2 regions of the Anaeromusa burkinensis DSM 3853 genome follow, and region 2 is predicted to be linked to the other one. Evidence: predicted binding sites of a transcription regulator. Region 2 holds the regulator's gene; the other holds the start of a gene.
What was found. Region 2 encodes HrcA, which represses chaperone genes, less so after heat shock. Its sites were predicted from a motif close to TGTTAGCACTCNNNNNNNNNGAGTGCTAACA; they were not measured.
Positions count from the first base shown of each region.

Region 1: the regulator HrcA is predicted to act here: its motif matches at 8,237-8,267, upstream of groES (co-chaperone GroES).

Region 1 covers NZ_KB894592.1:22,574-37,813, forward strand. The annotation lists gene guaA (glutamine-hydrolyzing GMP synthase) at 1-1,415, opposite strand, end outside; gene C508_RS0109230 (MTAP family purine nucleoside phosphorylase) at 1,465-2,289, opposite strand; gene mqnC (cyclic dehypoxanthinyl futalosine synthase) at 2,286-3,323, opposite strand; gene C508_RS0109240 (menaquinone biosynthetic enzyme MqnA/MqnD family protein) at 3,320-4,168, opposite strand; gene mqnE (aminofutalosine synthase MqnE) at 4,161-5,258, opposite strand; gene C508_RS0109250 (hypothetical protein) at 5,349-6,014, opposite strand; gene groL (chaperonin GroEL) at 6,229-7,872, opposite strand; gene groES (co-chaperone GroES) at 7,920-8,204, opposite strand; gene C508_RS0109265 (ANTAR domain-containing response regulator) at 8,413-8,988, opposite strand; gene C508_RS0109270 (sensor histidine kinase) at 8,991-10,412, opposite strand; gene tsaD (tRNA (adenosine(37)-N6)-threonylcarbamoyltransferase complex transferase subunit TsaD) at 10,442-11,476, opposite strand; gene rimI (ribosomal protein S18-alanine N-acetyltransferase) at 11,460-11,927, opposite strand; gene tsaB (tRNA (adenosine(37)-N6)-threonylcarbamoyltransferase complex dimerization subunit type 1 TsaB) at 11,924-12,643, opposite strand; gene tsaE (tRNA (adenosine(37)-N6)-threonylcarbamoyltransferase complex ATPase subunit type 1 TsaE) at 12,624-13,106, opposite strand; gene thiL (thiamine-phosphate kinase) at 13,106-14,104, opposite strand; gene thiC (phosphomethylpyrimidine synthase ThiC) at 14,280-15,240, opposite strand, start outside.
Region 2 covers NZ_KB894586.1:132,365-147,604, reverse strand. The annotation lists gene prmA (50S ribosomal protein L11 methyltransferase) at 1-258, opposite strand, end outside; gene dnaJ (molecular chaperone DnaJ) at 400-1,536, opposite strand; gene dnaK (molecular chaperone DnaK) at 1,559-3,400, opposite strand; gene grpE (nucleotide exchange factor GrpE) at 3,473-4,018, opposite strand; gene C508_RS0105235 (TCP-1/cpn60 chaperonin family protein) at 4,047-5,621, opposite strand; gene hrcA (heat-inducible transcriptional repressor HrcA) at 5,645-6,673, opposite strand; gene hemW (radical SAM family heme chaperone HemW) at 6,791-7,957, opposite strand; gene lepA (translation elongation factor 4) at 8,035-9,831, opposite strand; tRNA gene C508_RS0105215 (tRNA-Leu) at 10,019-10,103, shown strand; gene C508_RS0105210 (YitT family protein) at 10,337-11,221, opposite strand; gene C508_RS19360 (M48 family metallopeptidase) at 11,262-11,954, shown strand; gene C508_RS0105200 (DMT family transporter) at 11,970-12,851, opposite strand; gene C508_RS0105195 (hypothetical protein) at 12,915-13,256, opposite strand; gene dat (D-amino-acid transaminase) at 13,330-14,181, opposite strand; gene C508_RS0105185 (acyltransferase) at 14,377-15,240, shown strand, end outside.

The DNA of each region.
Region 1 (15,240 bases), on a different contig from region 2:
AAATCAGATGTCATAACGGCACGAAGAGCAATCGCATAATCATACGTACGGCCATCGCCCATAACACCAACCGAACGCATATTGGTGAGCGCTGCAAAATACTGTCCCAGATCTTTCGCTACTCCGGCTTTTGCTACTTCTTCACGGTAAATAGCATCCGCCTCCTGAACGATCTGTACTTTTTCTTCTGTCACTTCACCGATGATACGAATACCAAGTCCCGGACCCGGGAACGGCTGGCGGCTAACAAGATATTCCGGAATTTGTAATTCCCTGCCAGCTTTTCTTACTTCATCTTTAAATAACAAGCGCAGCGGTTCTACGATTTCTTTGAAATCAACATAATCCGGCAGACCGCCTACATTATGATGGGATTTGATAACCGCCGATTTACCCAGGCCGCTTTCGATAACGTCCGGATAGATGGTTCCCTGTACGAGGAAATCCACCTTGCCAATTTTTTTAGCTTCATCTTCGAATACGCGAATGAATTCTTCGCCAATAATTTTACGCTTTTCTTCCGGATCCGTAACACCCTTGAGTTTTGCATAGAAACGCTCTTTAGCATTTACGCGAATGAAGTTCAGATCATAATGACCATCAGGGCCAAATACAGCTTCTACTTCATCGCCTTCATTTTTTCTCAGTAAGCCATGATCAACAAATACACAGGTCAGTTGTTTGCCGACAGCTTTTGACAGCAATACAGCAGCAACAGAGGAGTCAACTCCGCCCGACAAGGCGCAGAGAACTTTTCCGTCGCCAATCTTCTGGCGAAGAGTCTGAATTGTCACTTCTACGAAGGAATCCATTTTCCAGTCGCCACTGCATTCACATACATTGAAAATAAAGTTACGAAGCATTTTCATGCCTTCAACGGTATGCATAACTTCCGGATGGAACTGTACAGCATAGAGTTTTTCGGCTTCATTTTCCATTGCTGCCACAGGACATACAGGCGTAGAGGCTGTAACCGTAAAGGATGCCGGAGCCTCTGCAATATAATCCGTATGACTCATCCAGCAAATCGTTTCCTTGGAAACCCCTGCAAAGATTTTAGAGTTTTCGTCTTTAATGCTAACTTCCGTTTTGCCATATTCGCTGACCGGAGCTGTTGCAACCTTGCCGCCCAGTAAATGCGCCATAAGCTGTGAGCCGTAGCAAATTCCCAAAACCGGAATTCCCAGCTTTAAAATTTCTGCACTGCATACGGCAGAGTCCTTTTCATACACGCTATTCGGGCCGCCGGTAAAAATAATCCCCTTCGGCTGCATTTTTTTTATCTCTTCAATGCTCATCGTATACGGAAAAACTTCGCAATATACGTTGCACTCTCTGACGCGTCTGGCAATTAGCTGGTTGTACTGCCCGCCAAAGTCCATAACCAAAACCAATTCATTTTGTTTGGTATTCATGAACAAGAACCCCCTTTTCTATATGAAGAAAATTAAACCACACCCGAGGCTACTTGTAAATACCCTTTAAGAGCGTTTCTTTACGCAAACTAGCGCATTCGCACTCTCCTACAGCCCGTAAATGACGGATAGTGTCAAGAAGAATGCGGCTGAGCATGGGGGCGTCGTCATAAAAAATATCTTGTAAATCTTTGTGCGACCAGTTTTTCACAACCCCTTCGCCGTAGTTAACGACAAAGTACAGCCCTGCAAAACAGGCGCCAATTTCCCTCGCCAGATATACTTCGGGACAAATACTCTGGCCGACGATATCGGCATGTCCCTTGAGCATAGCGATTTCCGCCGGACTTTCAAAATGCCGTCCGTCTGTAACCGCATATATTCCCCTGCTGAAGATACGGCCTAAATAGTGTTCTTTAGCAGTTTCCACCAACACTTCCCGCATTTCCGGGCAGATAGCGTCGCGCATTACCAGCAGGTAATGCCCCTCAAGGCCAACATCCTTGCGCATGGACTGATCCAAATAATCATGAGGAATGACAATATCCCGGGGATCCAGCAGATGATTGACCGTGCCGACACCGCCCTCCCCGAGAATACGGCGTACGCCAGCTTCGCGAAGCACCCAAAAAATCTGCCTCGACGCGTCAGCGCGGCTGACTTGGCGTCCCCAGCCATGCATTTTACAGGTTAAAACCGGCTTTTCATCCACCGTAAACAGCCGAAACGGCGGGCTTTCTCCATAAGGAGTTTCAAAGACCAACTGGTCTTCCAACAGAACTACGCCGGGATCCTCCGCCCCAAAGGGAAAATCACTGGACAATGTGCCCGAGCCGCCAATGACGGCAAAATCAGCTTGAACCGTTACTTTCATGCTTCCACCTCATTGTCAAAACGTTTAATAATTTCATATACCGTATTACGCTGCGCCGGTCTTCTGCCAGCTTGTCGAATGAGACGAACCATAGCCTCAACATTCATGGCATGGGACGTCCCCGCCGCCTTCACAACATTTTCTTCCAACATAACGCTTCCCAAATCATTCGCGCCGAAAGCGAGCGTCAGCTGCCCAATTTCCTTGCCCTGGGTCACCCAGGAGCCTTGCACAGTATGGATGTTATCCAAATACAGCCGCGCCACGGCCAGTGTACGCAAGTATTCCCAAGAGGAAATCTTTTCGCCCCCCAGCTCATTATTCCCCGGTTGGTACGTCCAGAGGATGAATGCCCGAAAACCGCCGGTTTCCTCTTGCAAGCGTTTGATTTTCTCCAAATGCTCCAGCCGCTGCGCCCGGCTTTCCCCCATGCCGATGACCATGGTAGCTGTCGTGCCAAAGCCTAAAAGCTGCGCCTGGCGCATCACGTCCAGCCATTCGCCGCTGGAAATCTTTTTGGGACTAACGCGCTGGCGAATCTCATCCACCAGGATTTCCGCGCCGCCCCCGGGCAGCGAATCAAGGCCCGCCTCCCGCAACTTTCGCAGCACTTCCGGTATGGAAAGGCCGCTCTGCCTGGAAAAATAGAGAATTTCCGTCGGCGAAAACGAATGAATTACAATATCATACCGCGCTTTAATCGCCTTTACTAAATCCAAATACCAGGAAAAAGGCAAATCCGGATGCAGTCCGCCTTGCATGAGAATTTGCGTGCCGCCAGCCGCCACCGTCTCGCCGACTTTTTCCAACACCTCTTCATGCGTCAGCACATACCCTTCCGGATGCCCAGGACGCCGAAAAAAAGCGCAAAAGCGGCACTCGCTGGTACAAATATTCGTATAATTAATGTTGCGGTCCACAATAAAGGTTACCGTATCATCCGGAAACCGCTGGCGCCGGCAAGCGTCCGCCGCCAAACCCAGCGTTAAAATATCTTCTTGCTCCAGAAGAGCCAAAGCCTCTTCTTTTTTCATGCCTGCGCCTCCCCGGTAAAGAGCAACTGCGGCACCCTTTCAATCAATCCCAATGCATGCGCCCGCTGATAAAATCCCAACAACGCCTGCTGATGGGTTGGGGTCATCTCATAGTTCAAAAGACCGATATAATGGACGATTTCTCCCGGCGTAAAGCCGTCCCGACGAATCCAAGCCGCCGCTTCCTCCAAATGCTCTAAGCCGTACGTAAAGGCCTTGCGCAAACGCTGCTGCACTTTCCTAACCACCTGCGGCTGCGCAGCGGCAAATTCGCGCCGAGCCACCCAAACCGCGTAAACCATGCCGCCGCCGGTCAATTCCCGCCATTGGCCGCCCATATCATAGTAATAATAGCCTTCTTGCTGATGCAAGTAGGCCCCAAGAGCGTCGTCACCGATAAATAGCACTGCGTCAGCTTCATCCAAAACCCCTGCCGTCCACAAAGACGTCGTAGTTTCATAACGAACTTGGCGCAAGCCGTAATGCTGGGCCAACACTATTTTCAGCTGCCGATGAGAGGTAGCTGATTTGCTTGTCAATAAGACCTTACCGCCTTCCAGCTCTTCTACCGGTTTTTTAGAAACAAGCAAGATGCTTTCCAAGGCCTTGTCGGCGCTGATGGATAGCTCCGGCAAAAGCAGCAGCTTATCCGCATGCTGTGCATAAATAATGGATGAAACCGGACTGACATCCAGTTCACCAGCCAATAATTTTCCGTTTAGCACTGCCGGCACGTCACAAACCACATCAAGCCCTTCGGCAAAGCCGCCTTCCATAAGAGCATAATCTAAAGGCAAGCAGTTCAAAAACTGAATATGCCCGACTCTAGGACGCAATTCACTCATATTCATTCCTCCCGTTCCGGCAGGGGCGATAAAAAGTATCTCGTTCCACCGGGATATAGCCGGTTTCCCGGATAATGCCGCACAGTTCTTCTTTGGTGATACCTTTGCGCGTCGTACTCCCTGCAGCGTGAATAATCTTTTCTTCCATGACGGTTCCGTCCATATCATCTACGCCAAAAGCCAGCGACAGCTGGGCCACAGGCATTGTGAGCATCATCCAGAACGATTTGATGTGTTCCACATTATCCAACACTAAACGCGCTAAGGCAATCATCTTCAAGTCTTCCCAAGCAGTGGCTCGCTGCAACTGAGCAAAGCCCGTATTAGCCGGATGAAACGGAAAAGATACAAAGGCTTGAAAACCACCTGTCTCATCTTGAATATCCCGTAGCGTCAGTAAATGCCGCAGGCGTTGCTCTGGAGTTTCCACATGCCCGTAAAGCATGGTGGCATTCGTAGGAATGTGCAATTGATGCGCCGTTCGGATAATTTCAATCCATTCTGCGCTGTTCGCCTTATCCGGGCAAATGCGCCGCCGTACGGAGTCATCCAGAATTTCAGCGCCGCCGCCCGGCAAAGAATCCAAGCCGGCTTCCTGCAACTGCTGCAATACGTCCTTAAAAGATAAACCAGTTAGCCTAGCAAAATGCCAAATTTCCACAGGCGTAAACGCTTTAATATGCAATTGCGGCCACTTAGTTTTGACCGCCCTTACGATCTCCAAATAGTACGAAAAAGGCTGATCCGGGTGTAGCGAACTCACCATATGCACTTCCGAAAGATCCGGCGCTTCTTCTACCGCCCGCTCCACTAAATTCAACACATCTTCCTGTGTGAGCAAAAAACCCCGCTTATCGCCGCTTTTACAAGAAAAAGCGCACAAAGGACACCCGGCAGTACAAATGTTGCTCAAATTCACATGACGGTTCACATTATAGTAGACTTCCTTGCCGCTGCTGCGCTCCTTGGCCGCCCGGGCCCAGGCCCCCAAATCTAGGATATTAGCCTGTTCATACAACGCCAACGCATCTTCTAAATTCAGTCGCTCCCCTGCTTGCGCTTTGGAAGCAGCAATATCCAACGCCTTCATGTATACGCCACCTTGTCAATTGTTTTAAATCCACGCAACACAAAGCAGGCTTGCAGCGCTTAACGCGCTGCAAGCCTGCCGAAGCAGTTTTTATCCCTGCCATTCCCAAAAAGGAAACCGGCGCAAAATAATCCTGATAAAATAATCGGAAAAAGAATAGGCTACCCGCAGCGTCAGCAACAAAGAAATAGCTGTCAGCCACCATAAAAACTCGCCGGAGCGATATTCGTAAGGAATTAACAAAACCGATAGCCCCGTAACTACAACAAACGCCAGCGCTAACGGCACTACGGAATGAATTACGCTAAAAACCAGCTTAGAATAAAGAATTCCACGCCCTGACAAGCTGATAGAGTTAAAAAAAGACAGCAATTCTTCATGCATCGGCTCCGCCCATTCCCGATAAAGACCTTGAACTACTAGCGATCCTGCCGCAGGATAACAGTTTTTTAGCACAAAGGACAAGGCCCCTCGGTTCACGACTTCTACCGTCAGACTAATCCGATCCGGCTGTCCCCATTCCTCCAGTAAGGCAAAAAGCTCTTCGCGGCTGCTTACCTTCACTTCTTCCTCTTGTTCCGTTTTCTTTTTGCGTCCCAATGGATCGCAGCCTCGAGCCAGCACGGCTTGCCAGATAATTTCTCCTTCTCGCTCCAACCGCGACAATAAACTGTCTAACTCCTGCGCATCCAAATGACAAGCAGGTAAATTACTCTTAAATTCGTTGCTGTTTTCTTCCTGTTCCTGCATGCTCACGCCTTGCCCTCCATTTTACACTGTAGTTTAAAACTACAAAAATAAAAAAATATTTTAAATTATACCGATTAGTAAAATGATAGCAAATCCGATAGGTCCGCGCAAGGAAAAAATAGGGTAATGTCACCTTTGAAAAAAAGAGGTTGCTCACAAGTTGAAACAACTCATGAGCAACCTCTAATTTTTAGAAAATCCCGGGAACAAAGGGGCCTGATTACATCATGCCGCCCATGCCGCCCATGCCGCCCATACCGCCCATAGCAGCAGCGGCAGCAGCGCCGTTATCTTTTTCCGGCTTGTCAGCTACCAGGCTTTCGGTGGTGAGAACCATCGAAGCAATGCTGGAAGCGTTCTGCAGAGCCGAACGGGTTACCTTCGCAGGATCCACGATGCCCGAAGCGATCATGTCCACATATTCTTCGGTCAACGCGTTGAAGCCTTTGCCTTTGCCGGCTTTCTTCACGTTTTCCACAATAACCGAACCTTCGAGGCCGGCATTGTTGGCAATCTGACGCAGAGGCTCTTCAATGGCCCGACGCACGATAGCTACGCCGGTTTTCTCATCGCCAGTAACCTGAACGGTAGCCAATACATCTTGGATGTCGATGAAGGTGGTGCCGCCGCCAGCGACAATGCCTTCTTCTACAGCTGCGCGAGTTGCATTGAGAGCATCTTCGATGCGAAGTTTCTTTTCTTTCATTTCCACTTCCGTCGCAGCGCCAACTTCGATAACGGCTACGCCGCCAGCCAGTTTAGCCAAACGCTCTTGGAGTTTTTCACGATCAAAGTCGGACGTGGTTTCTTCGATTTGCGCACGAATCTGACCCACGCGAGCTTTGATTTCTTCTTGACTGCCTTCGCCGTCAACAATGGTAGTTTCTTCTTTAGAAATGCGAACCTGACGAGCGCGGCCCAGATCAGCCAGTTCAACGCTATCCAGCTTGCGGCCCAGCTCTTCGGTAATAACCGTGCCGCCGGTGATGATGGCGATATCTTCCAACATCGCTTTACGGCGATCGCCAAAACCAGGAGCCTTAACAGCTACCGCTTTGAAGGTGCCGCGCAGTTTGTTTACTACCAAAGTAGCCAGCGCTTCGCCTTCCACGTCTTCCGCAATAATCAGCAGCTCTTTACCCTGCTGCACTACTTTTTCCAGAACCGGCAGCATATCAGCGATAGCGCCGATTTTGCGGTCGGTAATCAGGATATAAGGATTGGACAGAACGGCTTCCATTTTGTCCGTATCCGTGATCATGTAAGGGGAAATGTAGCCGCGGTCAAACTGCATGCCTTCTACAACCTGCAGGTCCGTGCCCATGCCTTTGGATTCTTCAACAGTGATAACGCCATCTTTGCCTACTTTTTCCATAGCTTCAGCAATCAGTTGGCCGATTTCTTCGTCAGCTGCAGAAATGGAAGCAACCTGAGCGATAGCGTCCTTAGTTTCTACTTTCTTGGAAGCTTTGCGAATTTCTTCTACCAAAGCGGCAACGGCTTTTTGAATGCCTTTTTTCAAAACCATCGGATTCGCACCGGCGGCAACATTGCGCATGCCTTCGTGAATCATCGCCTGAGCCAAAATAGTAGCTGTCGTGGTGCCGTCGCCTGCAACGTCATTGGTTTTGGTTGCAACTTCTTTCACCAGCTGAGCGCCCATGTTTTCAAAGGGATCTTCCAGTTCGATATCCCGAGCAATGGTCACGCCGTCATTGGTGATAAGCGGTGCGCCGAATTTCTTATCCAGAACCACGTTGCGGCCCTTAGGACCAAGAGTTACTTTTACAGCATTAGCCAGAGAATTAACACCGCGTTCTAATGCGCGGCGAGCTTCTTCATCAAACAAAATTTGTTTTGCCATGTTCATTTCCTCCTCAAATTATATGTTTACTTCGAGGCTTGCGCCTATTATTCTACAATAGCCAGAATGTCCCGCTCGCTGACGATGAGGTATTCCTTGCCGTCAATTTTCACTTCCGTGCCTGCGTATTTGGAGAAAATAATTTTATCTCCTGCTTTGACATCCATGGAAGCGCGCTGGCCATTATCCAACAATTTACCAGTGCCTACCGCAACAATTTCACCTTCCTGCGGTTTTTCCTTGGCCGTGTCAGGCAGCACAATTCCGCTCTTGGTGGTGAGCTCTCCTTCCAGAACCTGGATGACAACACGATCTCCTAATGGCTTAATCATCTAGATACCCTCCCTTGAAGATGTCTTATTTTTGTTAGCACTCACCTTGATAGAGTGCTAATCACATTTCTTATGATATAGAAAACGCTCCAAAAAATCAAGAGCTCTCTTAAAAAAAAACGGCTGTTTTCAGCCGTTTTTCTTATTTATTCTCAAAAGCTACCTTATTTCCTTTTTCAAGCTCGTTTTTACACCTACAGACGTCTATTTATTTAGTAGCCGCGTGGATGATCGCTTCCGCCACTTCCCGAATGGAAATGCGTTTCGCCATGCTATATTGCTGGATACGCCGAAACGCCTCGCTTTCATTCAAATGATGGGCGTCCATTAAAATCCCTTTCGCCCGATCAAGAATTTTACGCGTTTCCAAGGAGTGTTTCAGATCTTCCAGCTCTTTTTCCAACTCTTTCATCTCTCCAAAACGGGACAAAGCAATCTCAATCGCCGGAAATAGATTTGCCTCTTTTACCGGTTTCACCAAGTAAGCTAAAACGCCGGACTCTTTAGCCTTTTCCACAATTTCTTTTTGACTAAATGCTGTCAGAAGGAGTACAGGGGCCAGCTTTTCCGTAGAAATAAGTTTTGCCGCCGTAATTCCGTCCATATTAGGCATTTTTACATCCATAATGACCAAGTCCGGCCGATATTTCTTGGCCAATTCCACGGCTTTTTGACCGTTGACAGCTTCACCAACCACAGTGTGTCCGGCTTCTTCCAGCATTTCCTTTAAATCCATGCGAATAATTGATTCGTTGTCGGCAATAACAATGCGTAACGGTCTCATAGCTAGCGTCCTCCTTCAATCGATTTGGGAATGGTAATGCGCGCCCTGGTTCCTTGGCAGCCTTCCAACGAAAAGCGGCCTCCTAGATCCGATTCCACAAGGGTTCTTGAAATTTGCAGACCCAGGCTTTGCAAGTCCTGTATGGCAAAGGTTTCGGGCAAGCCGACACCGTCATCGTAAATCACCACTTCATACATGTCCTCTGTGCTGCTGATGGAAATGCCGATGGTGCCTTTTTTTCTACCTACAAACGCATGCTCCAAGGAATTTTGAATGAGTTCGTTAATCACCAAAGCCAAACTGCTGGCCTGCTCAGACGGTAAAATGACCGTATTGCCATCCAGCTCCGTATTCAAATCAAATTCAGGCTCCAGCATATTTTGGCTGACTGTCTCCAATATATTTCGGGCCACTTCTGCGACATCAATGATTTCCGCGTCTTGCTGGGATAAAAATTCGTGCACAACGGAAATACTGAGGATGCGGTTCACGCTTTCCCGCAGCGCCGCCTGCACCTCCGGCGAGGTGCTGCGCCGCGCCTGCAGCCTCAAGAGACTGGCGATCGTCTGCAGATTGTTCTTCACACGGTGATGAATTTCCTGAATGACCGCCGACTTAATGAGCAGCTCTTTTTCTTTTTTGCGTAACTCCGTCACATCCGACACCAACACGACTAAACGCTGCACCTTGCCCTTGTGCAAAATAGGCAAGGCCCGCATGACCAGCACCATGCCGCCTGCTTCACACTCGGCTTCTGCTGGTTGCTGCGCCGCATGGGCCTTTTCTACAAACTGCAGCTCTAAGCCCCGTTCGTAAATATGCCGTCCAGGCAGTTGCGCCGCCCCCAACACACGATACATGTGGGCGGCTGCCGCGTTAGCAAACAAGATTTGCCCTTTAGGATCCACAAGAATAATGCCGTCGCTGGCCGTGAGGGTCTTAAAACAAGCTGCCGGCACCGCAGGAACCGCCGCCAAAAGCAGCCACTGCGCCGTTTCCAAAAGCAGCTCATGCCCTGCCGCGCCTGCTTCTTCCATGCTGGACTCACAGCTTAAAACAGCAATAACCTCGCCTTGGGCATTGCAAACAGGCAGCGTCTGCATCTGCCCCAGCATGCCCAGAGCCCATTCCCGCTGTCCTAAGATACTTTGCCCATACTTTAAAGAATACTCAACAAGCGGCTCCTCCAGACAAGGAACTACAGTTCCCAGCAAATGCGGCTTATACCGCACAAAGGTAGTATGGGGCCTGGCCTGGGCCACAACCACCACAACCTGGCGTTCTGCCGCGCGCACATAAAGCGTCAGCTGTGCATGAGCCAAGTCTGCCGCTACCGGCAGCAACGCGCCCATGCGCTCCAGGTACGCAATGTCTTCTATTGCCAATTCAGTCAGCTTTTTGCATAAATCGCCAACCATTCCCATTTCAAGCCCCTCCTTTCAGCAAGCGTTTTTTATTCTTTCGTTCCCAGCGGCAACGAGGGCACCGCATTAAGGTGCAAATCAGCCAGCGGCCCGCCGCCGGCATACTGATAATGAGCTCTACAGGCGATCATTGCCGCGTTATCGGTACAAAGCACCGGCGGCGGATACAACAGTTCCCAGCCATGCTGTTGACACAAGTTCTGCAAATGCTCTCGCAGGCCTGAATTAGCCGCTACCCCGCCCGCCAAAACGAGTTTGTCCAGGTTCAAGTTCTGCATAGCCAATAAGGTTTTTTCACCCAGAATATCCACTACCGCCTGCTGAAAGCTGGCGGCCACATCGGCTGGCACGTAGGATTCTCCTTTTTGTTTCACACTGTTCAAATAGTTAAGCACCGCCGACTTCAAACCGCTGAAACTAAATTCCAACTGCTGATTGCCAGACAGCGCCCTGGGAAAGGCAATCGCGTCCGCTCGTCCTTTGCGGGCCAGTTCATCAATATGCGGGCCGCCCGGATACGGCAGCCCCATCACCCGGGCCACCTTGTCAAAGGCCTCGCCAGCTGCGTCATCGCGGGTTTGCCCCAACAAAATAAGCTCGCTGTAGCTGCGCACATGAATCAGTGACGTATGACCGCCCGATACCACCAGCGCCGCAAAGGGAGGCTCTAATTTCGGATGAGCCAAAAAGTTAGCAAAAATATGTCCTTCCAAATGATGCACACCTACTAGGGGTTTGTCCATGGCAAAAGACAACGCTTTAGCCGTGGCCACACCGACCAGCAAGGCACCGACCAACCCCGGTCCATAGGTCACGCCCAAAACATCTATATCCTGCAATGTTACGCCAGCTTCCTTGAGCGCTTCATCCACCACCGGCAGAACATGCTCAATATGTTTACGTGAAGCAATCTCCGGCACAACACCGCCATATTTTCGATGCAAAAGTATCTGGCTGGAAATTACATTCGACAAAATTTCCCGACCGCCACGAATAACGGCGGCGGAGGTTTCATCACAGCTGGTTTCTAACGCCAGCGTCAGCCTTTCATGTTGTTCCTTCATCTTCTCTTCCCCGTTCCAGCTCATTCCAAAGAATAAGCGCATCTTCTCCATTATCGCTATAATAGCCCTTGCGCACGCCGTCCTGATAAAACCCCTGCGTCTCATAAACCCGCAACGCAGCCACATTACTGCGGCGCACTTCCAGCGTCATGCGCCTGGCGCCTCGCTCGTAGCAGCATTTTTTCAAGGCCGCTACCAATTGAGCTCCATAACCGCGACGACGAAACTCAGGTGCTACGGCCACATTTGTTACATGAGCTTCGTCCAAAATCACCCAGGCGCCGGCATACGCAATAACAACGCCATCTAGCTCCATGGCCAAATAACAAGTTACCGGATTGTTGAGTTCCATGATCATAGTTCCCTTGCCCCAAGGAGCGGAAAAAGAAGCCTGATTAATCACATCCACAACATCCAGATCGCTGTGCTGCAATTTGCGAAAAACGATCATACGCCGCCAGCCTCCCGGCCATGTCGTTTTTCCCAAAGCACCTCGGCTTCGGAGCGACGAATATACATGGGTTCCAAGGTCATCGCTTCATCACTGTCTCCTTGCTGCAAACGCTGCCAAGCCAAAGCGGCTACACTGGCGGCGCGCGGCATGGCTACCGACAAGGGCGTAGGCGCAAGAAACTCTTGCCAGCCTTTATATTCCTCCTGCTGCAGCCAGGCTGCTCCTTCTCCCAAGGCCATAGCCGGTTCACCAGCAGCAGCCAATTCTTCCAGGGCTGTCCGGAAGGCTACCACCCGCGGCGGCTGCGCTTCCACAACCATCCCATTTTCTATGCGATAACGCCCTTGGTACACATTGCCTTTCTGCGCATCCAAAAATGGGGATAACAACAGTCCTGGCACGGGACAGTTATAGGCCAGCGCTTCCAAGGTCGGTACGCCGATCAGGGGGATGCGCAGAGCGTACGCCAACGCTTTCGCCGTTGCTAATCCAATGCGCAGTCCTGTAAACGACCCGGGCCCAAGACTGACTGCCACCGCTTGCAGCTGTTGTTTTTCTACTTGCGCCGCCTGCAGCAGCATTTCAATATGCGGCAGCAGCAGCTCCGAATGTGTTTTTGCCGTTTCCAGCTTCCACTCCGCCAAAAGAGCCGACTCAGTCGCTAAAGCTACGCCGGAAACCAAAGTAGCCGTCTCAAGAGCCAATACCGGCATTTGCTTTCAACTCCTCACACAATCTTTGATATGCCTCGCCATGGGGCTCCAATTCAATCTCCCGTTCGTCCTGCGCGATTCCATAACGCAAATAAATGCGCAAATGTTCCGCAGGCATTTCCTCCCAAAAAGCATCGGGCCACTCAATCAGCGCGATGCCGCGCCCTTCTACATAGCTGTAAAAATCAATGTCCCAAAGCTGTGAAGCCTCTTCTAAGCGATACAAATCAAAATGATACATTTCACCTTTGCTGCTTTGGTATACATTCATCAGTGTAAACGTCGGGCTTGTTACATCCTCAGACACGCCCAAGCCATGAGTCAAGCCTTGCGAAAAAAGTGTTTTCCCCGCCCCCAAATCGCCGGAAAGGCAGAGCACTTCATGCCCCTGCAATAAGCTTCCCAACCGCTGCGCCAGCTTCCAAGTTTCCTCCGGCGACACCGTCTTCCATTTCCACGACATTACATGTCCTCCTGTCGGAAATGATTATAGCCACGTGGCTGCAGCAGCGTCCTCTGCCCGTCGTTCTGACGCAGATAAACCCCTTGCCCCCGGTTGACTGTGCCAATCACCGCCAACGGCAGCTCAGGCGCCTCACGCTGCAACTGCGCCAGCGTATCCGGCGACATCGTGCCAAGAAGCTGATAATCTTCGCCGCCGTAAAGAGCCCACTCCAAGGGATTGATCCGGGCTTGAAGCGCAGCATGCAGCACCTCTGTTGACAGCGGCACATCAGCCGCCCTTAGCTCTATCGAAACTCCGCTGGCCTCGGCGATTTCATTAGCCTCACTGGCCAAGCCGTCGCTAATGTCATTGAGACTGTTTACACCGGCTTCCCCCAGCATTTTCCCCCAGGCAACCTGGGGTCTGGGGCGCAAATGCCTCTCATGCAAAGTTTTTACCCAAGGCTCTTCTGGGGCTTCCTGTTGGCCCAGCAGGCACAAACCAGCGGCCGAATCTCCCACCGTGCCGGTCAGGACCACTACGTCGCCGCACTGAGCGCCGCTGCGGTAACAGACCTTCTGAGGCAGCGCCTCGCCGGTAACAACCACATTCAAGACCAAGCCTTGCAAAGAGGAAACCGTATCCCCGCCAATAATGCCCACGTTATATTCTTTAGCCAGCGCCCTCATGCCTTGGTAAAGCTGTTGTACAAATTCCACCTGGCAATCCTGCGGCAGCGCCAAAGAAATCAACGCATGACGCGGACTACCTCCCATTGCGGCAATATCGCTAAGATTGGCCGCCATCGCCTTCCAGCCAAGACTCCAGGCATCGGTGGTAGTCAAAATAAAATGCACGCCTTCCACCAGCATATCCGTGGTCAGCAGCGTCACATGATCTGGAGTCGGTTGTACTACAGCGGCGTCATCGCCAATACCGACAATTACTCCAGGCGTCTGCTCGGCCTCCTGGAGTAAACGAATCAGGCCAAATTCGCCTACTTCGCATATTTTCATATTCCCATAGCTCCCATCCTAAAAAGATAGCATCTGTTTTGTTTATTCTTGACCAACAAGCAATTCCCTGCTGAAAAAAGAAAGACGAGGGCCCCTTTCTACAGAAAGAGTCCCCCGCTTCATTGCGGTATTTCTATAAACAAATGCCAGGATAAGGAGAACGAACAGCCTTCTTTTAGCAGGAACCGCCCGGTTTTCCCAAATGCTCGCTGACAATCTTCATGGCGCAATAATCGCCGCACATCGAGCAGGCTTCCGCGTTGCCGGCGTTTCTCTCCTGCCGGTAGCGGCGCGCCTTTTCCGGATCCAAAGCCAACGAAATCTGGCCTTCCCAATCCAGCGCCTTACGGGCTTTCGCCATCGATAGATCCCACTCTTTCGCGCCAGGCACGCCCTTCACAATATCTGCAGCATGCGCCGCAATGCGCGAGGCCATTACGCCTTCACGTACATCGTCAATAGTCGGCAGAGCTAAATGTTCAGCAGGCGTCACGTAGCATAAGAAGTCGGCGCCAGCGGCCGCCGCCAGCGTACCGCCAATAGCAGCTGTGATATGATCATAGCCCGGGGCCACATCCGTAACCAACGGTCCTAGAACATAGAAGGGGGCTCCTTTACAAAGACGCTTCTGCAACTTCACATTGGCCTCAATCTGGTCATACGGCACATGGCCAGGTCCTTCCACCAGCACTTGCACGCCCTTGCCCCAGGCACGATCAACTAGCTCGCCCAAAATCAGCAATTCCTGCAATTGTCCGCGGTCGGTGGCATCTGCTAAACAGCCGGGGCGCAAGCCATCGCCTAAGCTGATGGTCGCATCATGACGCAAACAGATATCCAGCAAATCATCATACCGCTCATACAAGGGATTTTCCTTATTATTATGCAGCATCCAGCCGGTTAAGAAGGAACCGCCGCGGCTGACAATGTCCATCACGCGACCTTCCCGGCGCAGCCTGCCGATGCTTTCCATCGTAATACCGCAGTGAAGCGTCATGAAGTCCGCACCGTCTGCCGCTTGCTTTTCAATCACATGCAGCATGTCGTCTGCGGTCATCTCCATAATGGAACCTTTGCTTTTAATGGCTTCCACCGTGGCCTGATAGATGGGTACGGTACCGACGGCAATGGTCGAG
Region 2 (15,240 bases):
TTCATTAACCAAGCGCTCAAAGGAGCGTAATTTTTCCTCCAAATCTTCGTCAACAGGCAAATAGGCTTTAACTACAACGGTTTCCACGTCTTCCTGCTCCGGAAGCTCGCAATAGTCCCATGTGCCGGAACGCCGATAAGAATTAATCAGTTCCGGATCTTCAATGACGACGCCGCTTGCTCCGAGGTCGTGAAAAATATTAGCCACCGCCTCAGTAGCCTCATGTGTCGTGGCAATGCTTATTTCTGTCCATTTCATAGTTATACGACCTCGCTTTCTTTAAAAGAGCCATAAAAGGCAAAGACACGTCTTCGCTTCCCAAGGACATTTTGAAACCTCCTGGGCAAGACCGTGTCTTTGCAAAATGGCAGCCAGCGACTCCTTTCATTAAAACAGGAATCAACCGCCGAATACATCCTTCATCTTTTTGAACCAGCTTTTTTCTTCGCCGTATACCTGATCGCCGCCAGCTACAGCAAAGTCGCGCAGTAATTCTTTTTGTTTATCGTTCAGCTTTTGCGGGGTTATTACCTTCACCCGCACATGCTGATCGCCCCGACCGCGACCATGCAAACGAGGCACGCCTTTTTCGCGCAAACGGAACACAGTACCGGATTGAGTGCCTTCGGGAATCGTCAACTTGACCTTCCCATCCAACGTTGGTACATCTACTTCCGCTCCCAAGGTTGCTTGTACAAAGCTGATGGGCACTTCGCAGAGCACATCGTAGCCCTCGCGTGTAAAAAGGGGATGCTCTTTGATGAATAAATAGACGTACAAATCACCAGCCGGGCCGCCGCGCGTACCGGCTTCGCCTTTACCTGACACTCTGAGGCGCGAACCATTATCTACGCCCTTAGGAATGGTTACCTGAATCTTATGCCGTCCGCGAACCGTACCGGTGCCGCGGCAGACATGGCATGGCTTCTCGATAATCTTGCCGGCGCCTCGGCATTGATCGCAAGCGCCTACATTAACCATACGCCCAAAGGGAGTATTCTGTACGTATTGAACCTGGCCTGTCCCTTTGCACTTAGAACAGGTTTCCGCCTTTGTTCCCGGCGCTGCGCCGCTGCCATGGCAGGTTCCGCATTCTTCCGTACGAGGCACTTCAATTTCCACTTCATGCCCAAAGGCAGCCTGTTCAAAGGTAATTTCCAGATCGTAGCGCAGGTCGGCGCCCTGTTCCGGTCCATGCTGGGGCCTCCTGCCGCCAAAGCCGGACTGTCCGAAAAACATATCGAAAATATCAGAGAAACCGCCAAAATCCCCCTGAAAGCCACCCGCCCCGGGGCCGCCGGCCCCGGGTTCAAAGGCGGCATGTCCAAGCTGATCATACCGCGCACGCTTATTAGCATCTGACAACACTTCGTACGCTTCGTTGATTTCCTTGAACTTCTCTTCCGCTTCTTTCGGATTGTCACGGTTGACGTCAGGATGGTACTTGCGTGCCAGCTTGCGATACGCTTTTTTTAATTCATCTTCCGAGGCGGACTTGTTTACGCCAAGCACCTCATAATAATCGCGTTTTGCCACGTGTCACCATCCTAGCTTTGGATTATTTTTTATCTTCGTCAACCACTTTAAAGTCAGCATCTACAACATTGTCATCTTGTTTCTTGCCAGCTCCGCCAGCCTGCTGAGCGCCTGCAGCGCCTTCTTGAGGCTGTTGCTGCTGATACAAAGCGCCTGCCAGCTCATGCAGCGGCTTCGTCAATTCTTCCGTATCAGCTTTAATCTGCTCCAGAGTACCACTTTTCAAGGTTTCTTTCAACTTATCAGCGGCAGTCTGTACTTTTTCGGCCAAAGCCTTATCAACTTTGTCGCCAGCTTCTTTAATTGTCTTTTCTGCTTGATATACCAGGCTGTCCGCCTGATTGCGCACTTCCACCTCTTCACGGCGCTGTTTGTCTTCGGCCGCATGGGCTTCGGCTTCTTTCACCATGCGCTCAATATCATCCTTGTTAACGCCGGTAGAAGCGGTAATCGTGATCTTCTGCTCTTTGCCTGTGCCAAGATCTTTCGCCGACACATGCACGATACCGTTGGCATCGATATCAAAGGTAACTTCGATTTGCGGTACGCCGCGGGGAGCCGGAGGAATATCGCCCAATTGGAAGCGTCCCAATGTTTTATTGTACGAAGCCATTTCGCGTTCGCCTTGGAGCACATGGATTTCTACAGAAGGCTGATTGTCAGCCGCCGTGGAGAAAACCTGGCTTTTTTTCGTAGGAATCGTCGTGTTGCGTTCGATAATCTTGGTGAAAACGCCTCCAAGAGTTTCGATCCCAAGAGACAACGGCGTTACGTCCAGCAGCAGAACGTCTTTTACTTCTCCAGCCAGCACGCCCGCCTGGATAGCAGCGCCTACAGCTACGCACTCGTCCGGGTTCACTCCGCGGAAAGGCTCTTTACCCAAGAATTTTTTGATAGCTTCTTGAACGGCAGGAATACGAGTAGAACCGCCAACCAAGATAACCTTGTCGATTTCGTTTACGCTCAATCCGGCATCGGCCAGAGCTTGGCGCGTGGGTCCCATGGTGGATTCCACTAGATCGCTTGTGAGCTCTTCAAACTTAGCCCGGGTCAAATTGACGTCCAAATGCTTGGGACCAGTTTGATCCGCAGTAATGAAGGGCAGATTGATATTGGTCGTCAACACGCCGGATAATTCGATTTTCGCTTTTTCCGCCGCTTCGCGCAAGCGCTGCACCGCCATGCGATCCTGAGAAAGATCAATGCCTGTTTCTTTTTTGAACTCTTGAGCCAAATATTTTTCGATACGCTCGTCGAAATCATCGCCGCCTAAACGGTTGTTACCATTAGTAGCTTTTACTTCAAATACGCCTTCGCCCAGTTCCAGCACGGATACGTCAAAGGTGCCGCCGCCCAGGTCGAATACTAAAATCGTGTGATCTTCGCCTTTATCCATGCCATAAGCCAACGCTGCGGCAGTAGGCTCGTTAATAATACGCAATACTTCCAGACCTGCAATAGTGCCAGCGTCTTTGGTAGCCTGACGCTGAGAGTCGCTGAAATACGCAGGTACGGTAATAACCGCCTGGGTCACCGTTTCTCCCAAGTAAGCTTCAGCATCAGCCTTCAGTTTTTGCAAAATCATCGCCGAAATTTGTTGCGGCGTATAGGCCTTGTCCTCAATCGACACTTTCCAGTCAGTACCCATATGACGTTTTACGGAGCTAATGGTACCATCGGGGTTTGAAACCGCCTGGCGCTTAGCAAGTTGTCCCACCAAACGTTCACCGGTTTTGGAAAAGCCTACTACCGAAGGAGTCAGACGACTTCCCTCTGCATTGGCGATTACTGTCGCCTCGCCGCCTTCCATTACCGAAACAACAGAGTTTGTTGTACCTAAGTCAATACCAATTACTTTTGCCATGTTTCAATTCCTCCTTATTTCGTTTCACGCCAACAGCCAATTTCAAGCTGCCAGCCGACATTATACAATTGGTTAGCCAACTACCTTAACCATGCTTGGGCGGATGACTTTGCCTTTTACGCTATAGCCTTTTTGCAGTTCCTGGACAATCGTTCCTTCCGCTTGATCAGCGTCTTCTACGCGCAATACCGCTTCATGATACTGAGGATCAAACTCTTTACCTTCAGCCTCCACTACGCTAAGCCCCGCCTTTTCAAGAGCGCCAAAAAGCTGACGGTAAATCATGGAGACACCGGAGCCTATGCCTGCGGCTTCTTCTTCACTCAGACTGCTCAAGGCGCGTTCAAAATTATCCAGCACCGGCAGCAGTTCTAAAATTAGATTCTGCGCCACTACATTCGATAACTCTTCTTTTTCCTGGCGCGAACGACGACGGAAATTGTCAAAATCCGCATAAAGACGCTTATAACGATCTTCAGCTTCCGCCAAAAGCCGTTCCTTCTCCTCTTGGACTGCTTCGACCGTCACAGTTTGATCTGTTTCGGCTTCTTGACAGCTTTCCTGGGCGGAGACGTCTTGATTTTCTTTGTTTTCTAGATCTTCGTGGTTATTGGCCACTCTTTCCACCTCTTTGCATTTTACTTTCTCAAAAATCAGGCAAGCCTTCTTCCATGCCTTGTTGAGGAGCGCCATTTTCATCACGCTTTCGAATAATCGTGTCAATACGCAAAATGGCTACGGCCACTTCTCCGGCAGCTTTCAATGCATGCAGCTTGACTTCCAGCGGATCCATGATCCCCGCCTGCAGCATATCCGCCACTGCGCCGCTTTCACAATCAATCCCCAGCAATTCCTTGCTTTGAGATGCTTGCGCCGCCAACACTTCCTCCACTTTTTCCAGCGGATTAAAGCCAGCGTTATCCACAATCTGCGCCAGAGGACGCTTTAATGCGGCACTCACGCAATCAAGACCATAAGCGGCCATGCCTTTCATACGGTCTCTGTGACGTTCTAATTCGCGGGCCACGGCAATTTCTGCAGCGCCGCCGCCCGGAAGATATCCGCTTTTCACCGCGGCCTGCACGCTAGAAGCAGCGTCCTTGGCAATGCGTTCCCGCTCGCCAACGACTTCCGCCGTAGCAGCGCCCACTAAAATAGTAGCCATCGGTTTGCCAGCGCCGCCGAGCATACGAATATGCCCCAGCTTTTCTTCAGCATACACGCGCTCAACCTTGCCCAGATAGCGCTGCAGCTCGGCTTTTTCCTTTTTCAACGCGGTCCGCTTCACCATACGCGCACCGGTATGTTCCGCTACGCGGCGCAAGTCTGTCGCATTCACCTGACTCACCACAAACATACCGGCGTCGGTAAAGGCTTCTTCCGCCGCTGAGTCAACAGCGCGATCGGTCAGGACCACCTGAATATCCATTTCCACCAGCTTCGCTATATTCTGCCGAAATTCTTCCTGTAGTTCCAGATAACGCTTAAAACCGGCTTCCGTTCCTAAGGCTTCCTCGCCCAGTTCTTCCGGCGCTAGCGCATCGTCCAGCACCATGACTTTAGCATCTTCCACAGTCAGAGGCATGTCTTGATTCAAACGTTCTTTTTCAATGATAACGCCAAGGAAAACCTCATTTTCAGCGCCTTCTTGAGCCAAGACCGTATCGGAAAGCTTAAAATGAGCTTCTTTCAACTTACCTCTGCCAATTAAGCGGGCCGCCTCTACAACTAGGTGAGCAATGTCCACATATTCTCTGCCAGCAATCCTCGCTACATCAAAAAGGCAGTCCGCCTGCACATCGTCAACAGTAACAGCGCGAGCCTTCAACTGCTTAGCCGCCTCTTCAATACCGAAACGAATCCCTTCGATTACCCTGGCTACCGGCACGCCTCGCAACACCTGAGTCAGGCCTTCCGATACAAGAGCGCCTGCCATAATCGTCGCCGTAGTTGTACCATCGCCAACTTCATCCTTTTGCGCTCTAGCCGCATGAATCAACATTTTCGCAGCCGGATGATTTATATCCATCTTTTCTAAAATTGTTACGCCGTCATTGGTAATAATGACTTCTCCGAAACGATCTACCAGCATGGTATCCAGCCCCTTGGGGCCTATCGTTCCTTCTACCGCCGAAGTAATGGCGCGCACCGCTTCAGCATTGGTCATCAACGCCGCTAATGCGCTATCCGCATCAGCGCCTCCGCCTTGCTTTCGACTCACAGACTACGCCTCCCTCTTAAAAATCACAGCTTATAATGCTTCAATATTTCACTAAGATTGTGGTTCATAAATTCCAAAGTTGCCATGATTTTGGCATAATCCATGCGCGTCGGGCCGAGTACGGCAATCGTACCTACAACCTCACCGCCCAAACAATAGGTGGCTCGCACCATACTGCAATCCTGGATACCGCTGAATTTATTTTCTCGGCCAATCGTTACCACAACACCATCGTCACTAGGCGCTTCTAAAATATCATACAGCAAACGCTCTTCTTCCAGCATATTCAACAGACGTTTGAATTTCTCCACATCTTTGAATTCCGGCTGATTCAACATCTGTGTAGCGCCGCCAAGATATACTCTTTCTTGATGCCGGCTGCTTAAGGTATCAGCTAAAATAGCCAAGGCTTCCTCAAATTCACGAGCCTCGCCTAAAATGCTGTCGCGGACATCCTGGAACATCCTCCCTCGGAAATTTCGAAAAGGAATTCCTGCTAAACGATTATTCAGTTTTTCGGCGATAAGCTGCATTTCTTCTAAAGTTGTACCCTTGGGCAAAGGCAGCAGCTTATTTTCAACAGCGCCGCTGTCGGAAACAACCACCAGCAACACCTTATTGTCATCGAACGGCAGAAATTGCAAGTACTTAAAAGAACTGGGACTTGCCTGCGGCGCCAGTACTAAAGAAACATTGCCTGTCATCCGCGAAAGAATCTTAGCGGTTGTCTGAAACACCTCATCCAAACGCCGCACTTTGGCTTGATACCAATTGCGAATTAAAGAGATTTCCTTTTCCGACATTTGCGTCGGAGACAGCAGGGCATCCACATAAAACCGATAGCCTTTGGCTGAAGGAATGCGCCCGGAAGACGTATGCAATTGCTCTAGAAAACCGAGAACTTCCAAGTCCGCCATTTCGTTTCGAATCGTCGCAGGGCTGACGCCAAGATCATATTTACGAGCAATCGTCCTGGAGCCAACCGGTTCTGCGGTGGATACATAATCATCGACAATCGCTTGCAATATACGACGTTTCCGTTCATCAAGCATGTCATCCACCTCCATTGTTAGCACTCTTCTCTAAGGAGTGCTAACATCTATAAAAAACATACCACTCTCCTCTTAAAATGTCAATATGTCTAAGTCAATCGACTCCAGTATTTCGCTTCATTTTTCATCAGACTTGCCGCCCGCCCCGGTTGCCAAAAAGGCTGCAAAGGCACGGTTGCCAAAACGCAGTCCCAAGGGAGTAAGATACGTCCGCCCCCTTTGCTTTTCCACAAGACCTTCCGTTAGTAGCTGCTCCAAAACAAGGGTGTAACGCTGCCAAAGCTCCACGCCAAAGGTTGCTTTAAATTGATAATGAGAAATACCGCCCCTGGTGCGCAGCGCCAAAAAGCAAAACTCCTCCTGCAGCTGCGCCGGCGTCAGCACGGGCTGCTTTCCATATTCCCACCGCTGCTGCGGACGCAAAGACAGATATCGTTCCAAAGGGAAACACCCTTCCCAACGCCGCCCTTCCAAAAAGGAATGCGCCGCCGCTCCCAGGCCTAAATACGGACGAAAACGCCAATAGCGAAGGTTGTGCCGACAAGCGCGTTTTTTTTGCGCATAATTCGATATTTCGTAGCGCTTGTAACCATGAGCCGGCAGCCAGCTTTCCAGCCAGTTGTCCATAGCTGCGGTTTCGTCTTCAGCTGGCAAAACTAACAACCCTTTTTCTTCGAGGCTGGCAAAAGGCGTACCTTCTTCTATTTTCAAAGCATAAATTGATAAATGCTCAACAGAAAGTTCCGCCGCTTGGCGCACGCTTTGCTGCAGCAAAGCCAACGTCTGCCCTGGCAATCCGGTCATCAAATCTACATTGCAATTGTCAAAGCCAGCCTGTCTGGCAGCCTCTAGGGCCGCAAGCGCCGCCGCGCCGTCATGAATACGGCCGCAGTTTTGCAGCAGCGCATCATCAAAAGACTGCACGCCTAGACTGAGACGATTGAACCCTGCCGAACGCAACAGCCGCAGGTCGTCAGCGGAAACCGTGCCCGGATTCGCTTCCAAGGAGATCTCCGCTTCCGGCAGCACCAAAAACCAGCGCTGCAGCTCCTGCAGCAACCGTACTAGCGCCTCAGCGCCGATAAGAGTCGGCGTACCGCCGCCAAAAAAAATCGTGTCTACCGTCGCTTTTCCCAGCCGGTTTCCCTGCCAAGCTATTTCCTCGCACAATGCTTCTATATATTGTTTTTGCAGTAAAGCGCTCCCTGTTTGAGACGGAAAGTCGCAATAAGCGCACTTCTGCCGACAAAAAGGAATATGCACATACAAGCCTAACATCCCCATGTTCCCGCCCTCCGGAAAACCAGAAAGAGGGCCGCCTCAATCGCTCTCGAGGCAGCCCGCTTTATATTTTAAACAACTCAGTCAATCTTTAAAATAGCCATGAAGGCTTCTTGCGGAACTTCTACGCTCCCCACCTGTTTCATGCGCTTTTTGCCTTCTTTTTGTTTCTCCAGCAATTTGCGTTTCCGGCTAATATCGCCGCCATAACATTTGGCCAGTACGTCCTTACGCATGGCGCGCACCGTTTCCCTGGCGATAACCTTATTGCCTATGGCCGCCTGCACGGGGATTTCAAACATCTGCCTGGGAATAATACCGCGCAGCTTCTCAACCAAAATACGGCCCCTGTGCGTCGCTTTCTCTTGATGCACAATAACAGACAGAGCATCTACAGGATCGCCATTTAAAAGAATATCCAGTTTAACCAGCGCCGACTCCTGATAGCCCGACAATTCGTAATCCAACGAAGCATAGCCGCGGGTAGATGATTTCAGGCGATCAAAGTAATCATAGATAATCTCGCTCAAAGGCAAATGATAGGTCAACAATACCCTTGTCGTATCGAGATATTTCATGTCCTTAAATTCGCCTCGTTTTTCCTGAGACAATTCCATCACCGCCCCCACAAACTCGTTGGGAACGATAACCGTCGCTTTTACGTAAGGTTCTTCAATATGTTCAATTTCCTGCGGCGTAGGAAGTTTCGAAGGATTGTCAATCTCTAGCTTTTCCCCGTCCGTCTTGTATACATGATAAATAACGCTAGGCGCCGTTGTAATCAGAACAATGCCATATTCACGTTCCAGCCGTTCTTGGACGACATCCATATGCAGCAACCCTAAGAAACCGCAGCGAAAACCAAAACCAAGAGCCACAGACGTTTCCGGTTCAAAGACCAACGCCGCATCGTTAAGCTGCAATTTTTCCAACGCATCCCGTAGGGAATCATATTCCGACGATTCCACCGGATACAAGCCGCAGTATACCATCGGCGTAATTTTCCGGTATCCTTCGAGCGCCTGCGTTGTTGGGCGCGCCGCATCGGTTACCGTATCGCCTACGCGCACGTCTTTAACGTTTTTAATACTTCCCGCCACATAGCCAACCTGACCAGCGGTCAGTTCTGAAACATTCGTAGGCACCGGGCGAAATACGCCGACTTCAGTAGCCTCAAAAACTTTGTCCGTCGCCATCATGCGCAGTTTCATGCCAGGCGCCATGCGCCCGTTTATAACACGCACATAGGCGATAACCCCTTTATAGGCGTCAAAATGCGAATCAAAAATCAGCGCTTGCAGCGGCTCTTCAACTTTGCCAGCAGGCGCCGGCACCCTCTTTACAACAGCCTCTAGCACTTCCGGGATGCCAATGCCCGTCTTGGCGCTAACTAAGATGGCTTCTGACGCGTCAATGCCAATAACATCTTCAATTTCCTGTTTAACTCGTTCCGGGTCGGCGCTAGGCAAGTCAATTTTATTAATGACCGGAATAATTTCCAAATTGTTTTCCAGCGCCAAATATACATTCGCCAGCGTTTGCGCCTCAATGCCTTGCGCAGCATCAATTACCAACAAGGCGCCTTCACAGGCAGCCAAGCTGCGAGACACTTCATACGTAAAATCAACATGTCCCGGAGTATCAATCAGATGCAGCATATAGGTCTGCCCGTCTTGGGCCGTGTATGCAATACGCACGGCCTGCGATTTTATGGTAATGCCTCTTTCACGTTCCAGTTCCATCTGGTCGAGCACTTGCTCTTCCATCTCCCGCGCTGAAAGCGCGCCGGTATATTCAAGCAGGCGATCCGCCAGAGTGGACTTACCATGATCAATATGAGCGATGATCGAAAAATTGCGGATATTCTTTGTGTCCATTCCAAGCTCCTCTTTTCTAAAACTGAATGCAAGCCCGCTATAGTTCGGTCCTGCCCTAACTTATTCTTAGGCTTATTGATGTCGCTAATCGATTATAGCATCCTTATAACGCCCTCTGCAAGAATTTGCATTTCGAGTGTTGACAACCATACGAAGAGATGATATTATTACACCTGTGCCAAGCAGTGCCGGAGTGGCGGAATGGCAGACGCAGATGACTCAAAATCATCCGGGTTCGTCCCGTGGGGGTTCAAGTCCCTTCTCCGGCACCAAACTTCAAAAGTAAAAGAACCCTTGATTCAAGGGTTCTTTTTTTATTTCTGCATCAATATTTCTCACTTCGTGCTTTTCGCAATTTTCGCGGTTGAATAATAAATTGGAGAAACGTTGATAAAGAACCGCGCAACACACGAAAGACGCGAAAAGCTTTTGAGGTCGTTTTTCTCCTGCGTACCCTCCCGTGACTCCCGCGACTCCTGTTCAACTCTATCGTACCTCCAACAACTTAAAGCGCCCCGGGACGCTTAAAGCCTCGGCCAATCACTTCCGCCGTATCAATGACCATAAAGAAAGCGCCCTGGTCCGCTTCATCCACAAAACGCTTCACATGGGCGATTTGCGCTCGGGAAATGACTACCATGAGCACATCCTTGCTTTCACTGGTATACGCACCGCGCGCCTGCAAGAAAGTAGCCCCTCTGCCTAATTCTTCTAAAATGCGTTTCGCAATCTGTTCTCGTTCTTGTGAAATAATGAGCAGCACCTTCCGTCGGTTAAAGCCTTCAATGACTTTATCTACTACTGTACTGCCCACAAACATGGAAATGAGCGTATACATACCAATTTCCAGGCCGAACAACAGCGCCCCACAGGCCACCACTACCACATTGACAGCAAATGCCGCCGTACCGATCTCCATACCATAGCGTTTTTTAGCAATCATTCCGACTACATCCGTACCTCCCGTAGAGGCGCCGGCGCGAAATACCATGCCCAAACCGAGACCGCCAAAAACGCCTCCATATAAGGAAGCTAAAAAAATATCCTTAGTAGGACTATGCTGCTGCAAAAAACCGGTAACATCCACAGCCGCCATGAATACGACAATGCCTGCCAAGGTACTATAAAAGAAATCCTTGGAAAGCCAGCGATAGGCTGCGTATAAAAGAGGCACATTCATAATACCGATAGCCACACCTACCGGCGTCCCCAGGAGATAATATAAAATAATGGCAATACCGCTGACGCCTCCGCTGAGCATATGAAAAGGCAATACAAATAAATTTAGCGAGGCCCCGCAAAGAAACGACCCTATGAGAATCGCCAGTACCCGGCGCCAGGAAATTTTCCGTTTTGTCAGAGGTCCCCAAGCATTCTCTTTTTTGTTCATTGCACATATCCTTTCGCAGCTTTTTTAAGGAGGCTTTTAAATGAAACAATGGCTGGTGGAGCAGCAGGCTCTCTCTTTGCAAATCTCTCGGCGCGCGGGCAGCAAGCATATCCGTTTGCGTTTTTTGCCTGACGGTACGCTGAGCGTTACTTTGCCCTGGCACTGTCCAACCGACCGCTTGCGCCAAGTGCTTGAAAATCAGGAGGATTGGTTGTCCCAGCAGCTAGCCGCACGCCAAGCGCAGCAACAAACTGACTGCTGCCTCTTCCAAGGCAGTTGGTATCGCCTGCAGGAAACAGAGCAATTGCCGCGCAACACTTTCGTCTTCCTAGACGCGCCTTTTCTTAAAACAACGCCTGCTTCACTGGAAATAAGAAACCTTCACTTACGACAATGGTATTATCATGAAGCGCAAACTTGTTTCACAAAACTTATACAACAATGGAGCGCCCGCCTGAGAGTTTCCGTACAACGACTAAGCATCCGCGAACAACGTACCCGTTGGGGCAGTTGTTCCAGCAAAAAAAACGTCAATCTCAATTGGCGTCTCATTTTGGCCCCTTTGCCGATTATTGAATATGTAGTAGTGCACGAACTATGCCATATGCACATCCCTAATCATTCCCGTCTCTTCTGGGAAGAATTGCAGAGCCATTTGCCGGACGGTCTCGCCCGCCGCAATTGGCTCAATCTCTACGGACAGGGACTGCTTGCCCAGCCGCCGCACCGTTAGCGCGCTCAGGATAATTCAAATCTGGCGCTTAGCCAAAAAGACCCCAGCCAAAACGAGCACTGCCCCCAACCCCTGCAACCAGCTTAGCTGCTCTCCTAGCAGCCACACCGCAAGCAGTAAGGCTAACGGCGTCACCAAATACATATACACCATCACCTGGTTCGAGCCCAGGCGCTCAATACCATAATACCACAAAAGCAAACTGATCACCGTCACCGGAATAGCTGCATAAAGAAGCGCTCCCCAACCTGCCAAGGTAACCGTTTCCCAAGGAAACAACCATAAGTCTCCAGCTGTTGCCGCAAGCAATAGCAAGGTCCCCGCCAAAGAAGTATGGCAGGTCGCCCACAAGCCGGAGCCTCTTTGAAGTATGGGCAGCATAAGCACTGGATAAACGCCCCACAGCACCCCCGCCGCCAAAGCCAGCATATCCCCAAAAAGAGTCTCTTCCCGAAAGCCCCAACTGCCGCCAGCGGCTCCCAACACAAAGATAAGGCCCAGAAGAGCCAGCAAACAACCGGCCACCATCTGTCTTCTCAAGCGTTCATACCCTAAAAATGCAGCTACAAAGGCCGTTGAAATAGGAGATAACCCCAACATTAAAGCCACTGTAGTCGCCGTCGTGTATTTTAAGGCGGCAATAAACAGCGTCTGGTAGATGGCAACCCCCACCGCTCCCACCAAAAGGCAGCGCCCCCAAGGGACCTGCCCAAAAGACAGTTTGCCTTCACGCCAGAACAAAACAAGATACATCAGCGGCGTCGCAATAGCAAAGCGCAAGCAAGTAAAAATCTGCGGCAAGAACTCACGCATGCCGATTTTACCTACAATATAATTTCCCGCCCAAATAAGTACAACCATCCACAAAGCCAATTCCAAGCCCCAAGCGCGACGCACCGCTTCACCTCCTACAAAGAACGGCCGCACTTTTCTAAGCGCGGCCGTCATTGACGCAAAATATTACTTATTCCATTTATGCCGTTGCTGACGTCGCGCGGAACCACCACCGCCACCGCCGCTGCGGCTGCGGTATATCATCCAGCCCACTAAACCTAATACGGCAAAATTCCCCATCCAAGCCTCTAAAATTCCCAAGTCCACAACTACATTGATCGCCGTTAATGCGCCCAAAAGCTTCATGCTATGAGGCACATTCACCAGAGGATCCCGTTTCAGCACCTGATATGCGGCGCCAAGAATCACCAAATCAATGCCCACCCAAATTAAAGGGTGTACCAGCAGCATTTTTATCAGGCTGCCGCCCATTAGCAGGGCAAATACTATTAACCACGTCTGATTCACAGGCACTGTTTCCTCCTCATTCTTCTTTGCCTCTTATCCTATCATCCTCTGGTTACCCGCGTCAACCGCCGCGTCAAATTCCTTCTTGGACCAGCTTCCGATATTCCGCTAGCAACCGTAAGGTGAGCGCTCCCGGCTTGCCATTCCCGATTGTTTGCCGACCCAGCTTGACTATAGGCATCACTTCTGTGCTGGTTCCTGTTAAAAAGACTTCATCCGCTCCATAAGCAAATTCAGGGGTAACGGCTTTCTCCAAAACGGCGAGGCCTAAAGGTTTAGCAATTCGGTCTAAGACAATCTGCCGGGTAATACCTGGCAAGATCAAATTATTCAAAGGATGCGTCCATAACACTTCATCCTTAACGACAAAACAGTTGCTTGACGTACCTTCCGTAATTTTCCCGTCTCGCACCAGCACGGCCTCATAGCAGCCAGCCTCTTTCGCTTCTTGTTTACCGAGGATGTTCGGCAATAAGTTCAAGGATTTAATATCGCAGCGCAGCCAACGGATGTCGTCCAATACCAGCGCCGAAACACCTTGCAGATGCACATCCTCCTCCGTCTGCGCCTGCGGGCGAATAGTCATCGTGAGAACCGGACAGCTCTGTTTAGGAAAAGCATGACTTCGCGGCGCTGCTCCTCGCGTAAGTTGCAAGTAGATGGCGCCATCAGCAATGCCGCTTTCCCGTATTAACTGCTCGTGCATCTCTTGAAATTCTTCCATAGTATAGGTGACTGGAATGCGCAATTCTCGTAACGAACGATATAAGCGAAACATATGCGCTTCAAAAGCAATCAATCGCCCCTGGTGAACTTTGGTAACTTCATACACACCATCGCCAAATTGATAGCCCCGATCTTCCAACAACACTACTTCTTGATCTAATTCCACAATACGTCCGTCAATATACCCCAAAGCCTTCATGTTCGTCTTCCTTTCCTGTCCTCTGATTGATGATAATCATCTTCTATAATGCTCTCGCTCTTGACCGCAGCTTCTCATGCTTTTAGTATAGTAGTATGCTTGAAGAGCGTCAAATGACCTTTTTCTAATAATTTGACATTTTCCAATCTATCAGTACCTATAGTTTCGCAAATACAGCGATAATCGAGGTGTTTCATGGCCAAAATACACTTATTTTCTCTAGAAGCCACTAGAGGCATTGCTATGCTTGGAGTAGTCGGCATTCACACAGGCGCTTTTTCTCTTTCCTATGCGCAGCCGGATATTCATCTGTTCGCCCTGTTGGAAATCGCCAGCCGTTTTAGCGTACCTATCTTTTTTTTCATTTCCGCCTTCGGCTTATTTTTAAACGATGACTTGGAGCAACCTTTTCAATACGGGCGCTTTCTGATTCGGCGTCTGCGGACCGTTCTGGTTCCCTATCTTACCTGGTCTCTTCTCTATATGACACACTATACTTACACAAGCGGCGACGATCACATCTGGGATGATCCTTTTTTACAATCTTATTTCCTCTTTGGCTTAGGATCCTATCAACTATATTTTTTGGTCATCTTGCTTTGGTTTTATCTCTTCATGCCTTTGTGGCGTCCTCTAGTGCGCCAGCTATCCGGCAAAAGGATCTGGCTGCTTCCCTGCCTTTTTTTTCTGCAGATGGCCTTCAACTATTGGTCCTACGCCCTCTTCCGTCCGCATGAAGAAGATTACTGGCTGAATTTACTTCTCCAATACCGCCTCAGTTACTGGCCGTGGCATTATGTATTTCTCTTTTTACTAGGAGGTGTTTGCGCCGTCCGTGTATCTCAATTTCGCAAGCTCCTGCAACGATATTTTTCATCCCTGTCTTTTGCCGCTTTGGCTTCTTTGGGCCTATTGCTTGGCTACTACTACATACTGGTCCTTCAGTTGTCTTATTCTCTGGAAGACGCCGTCAATGCCGCGCAGCAGCTCAGCCCCCCCGGCATGCTGTATACCCTTGGCGCCACCTTTTGGCTCTTCGCCCTCTTTGATCGTCCCCTG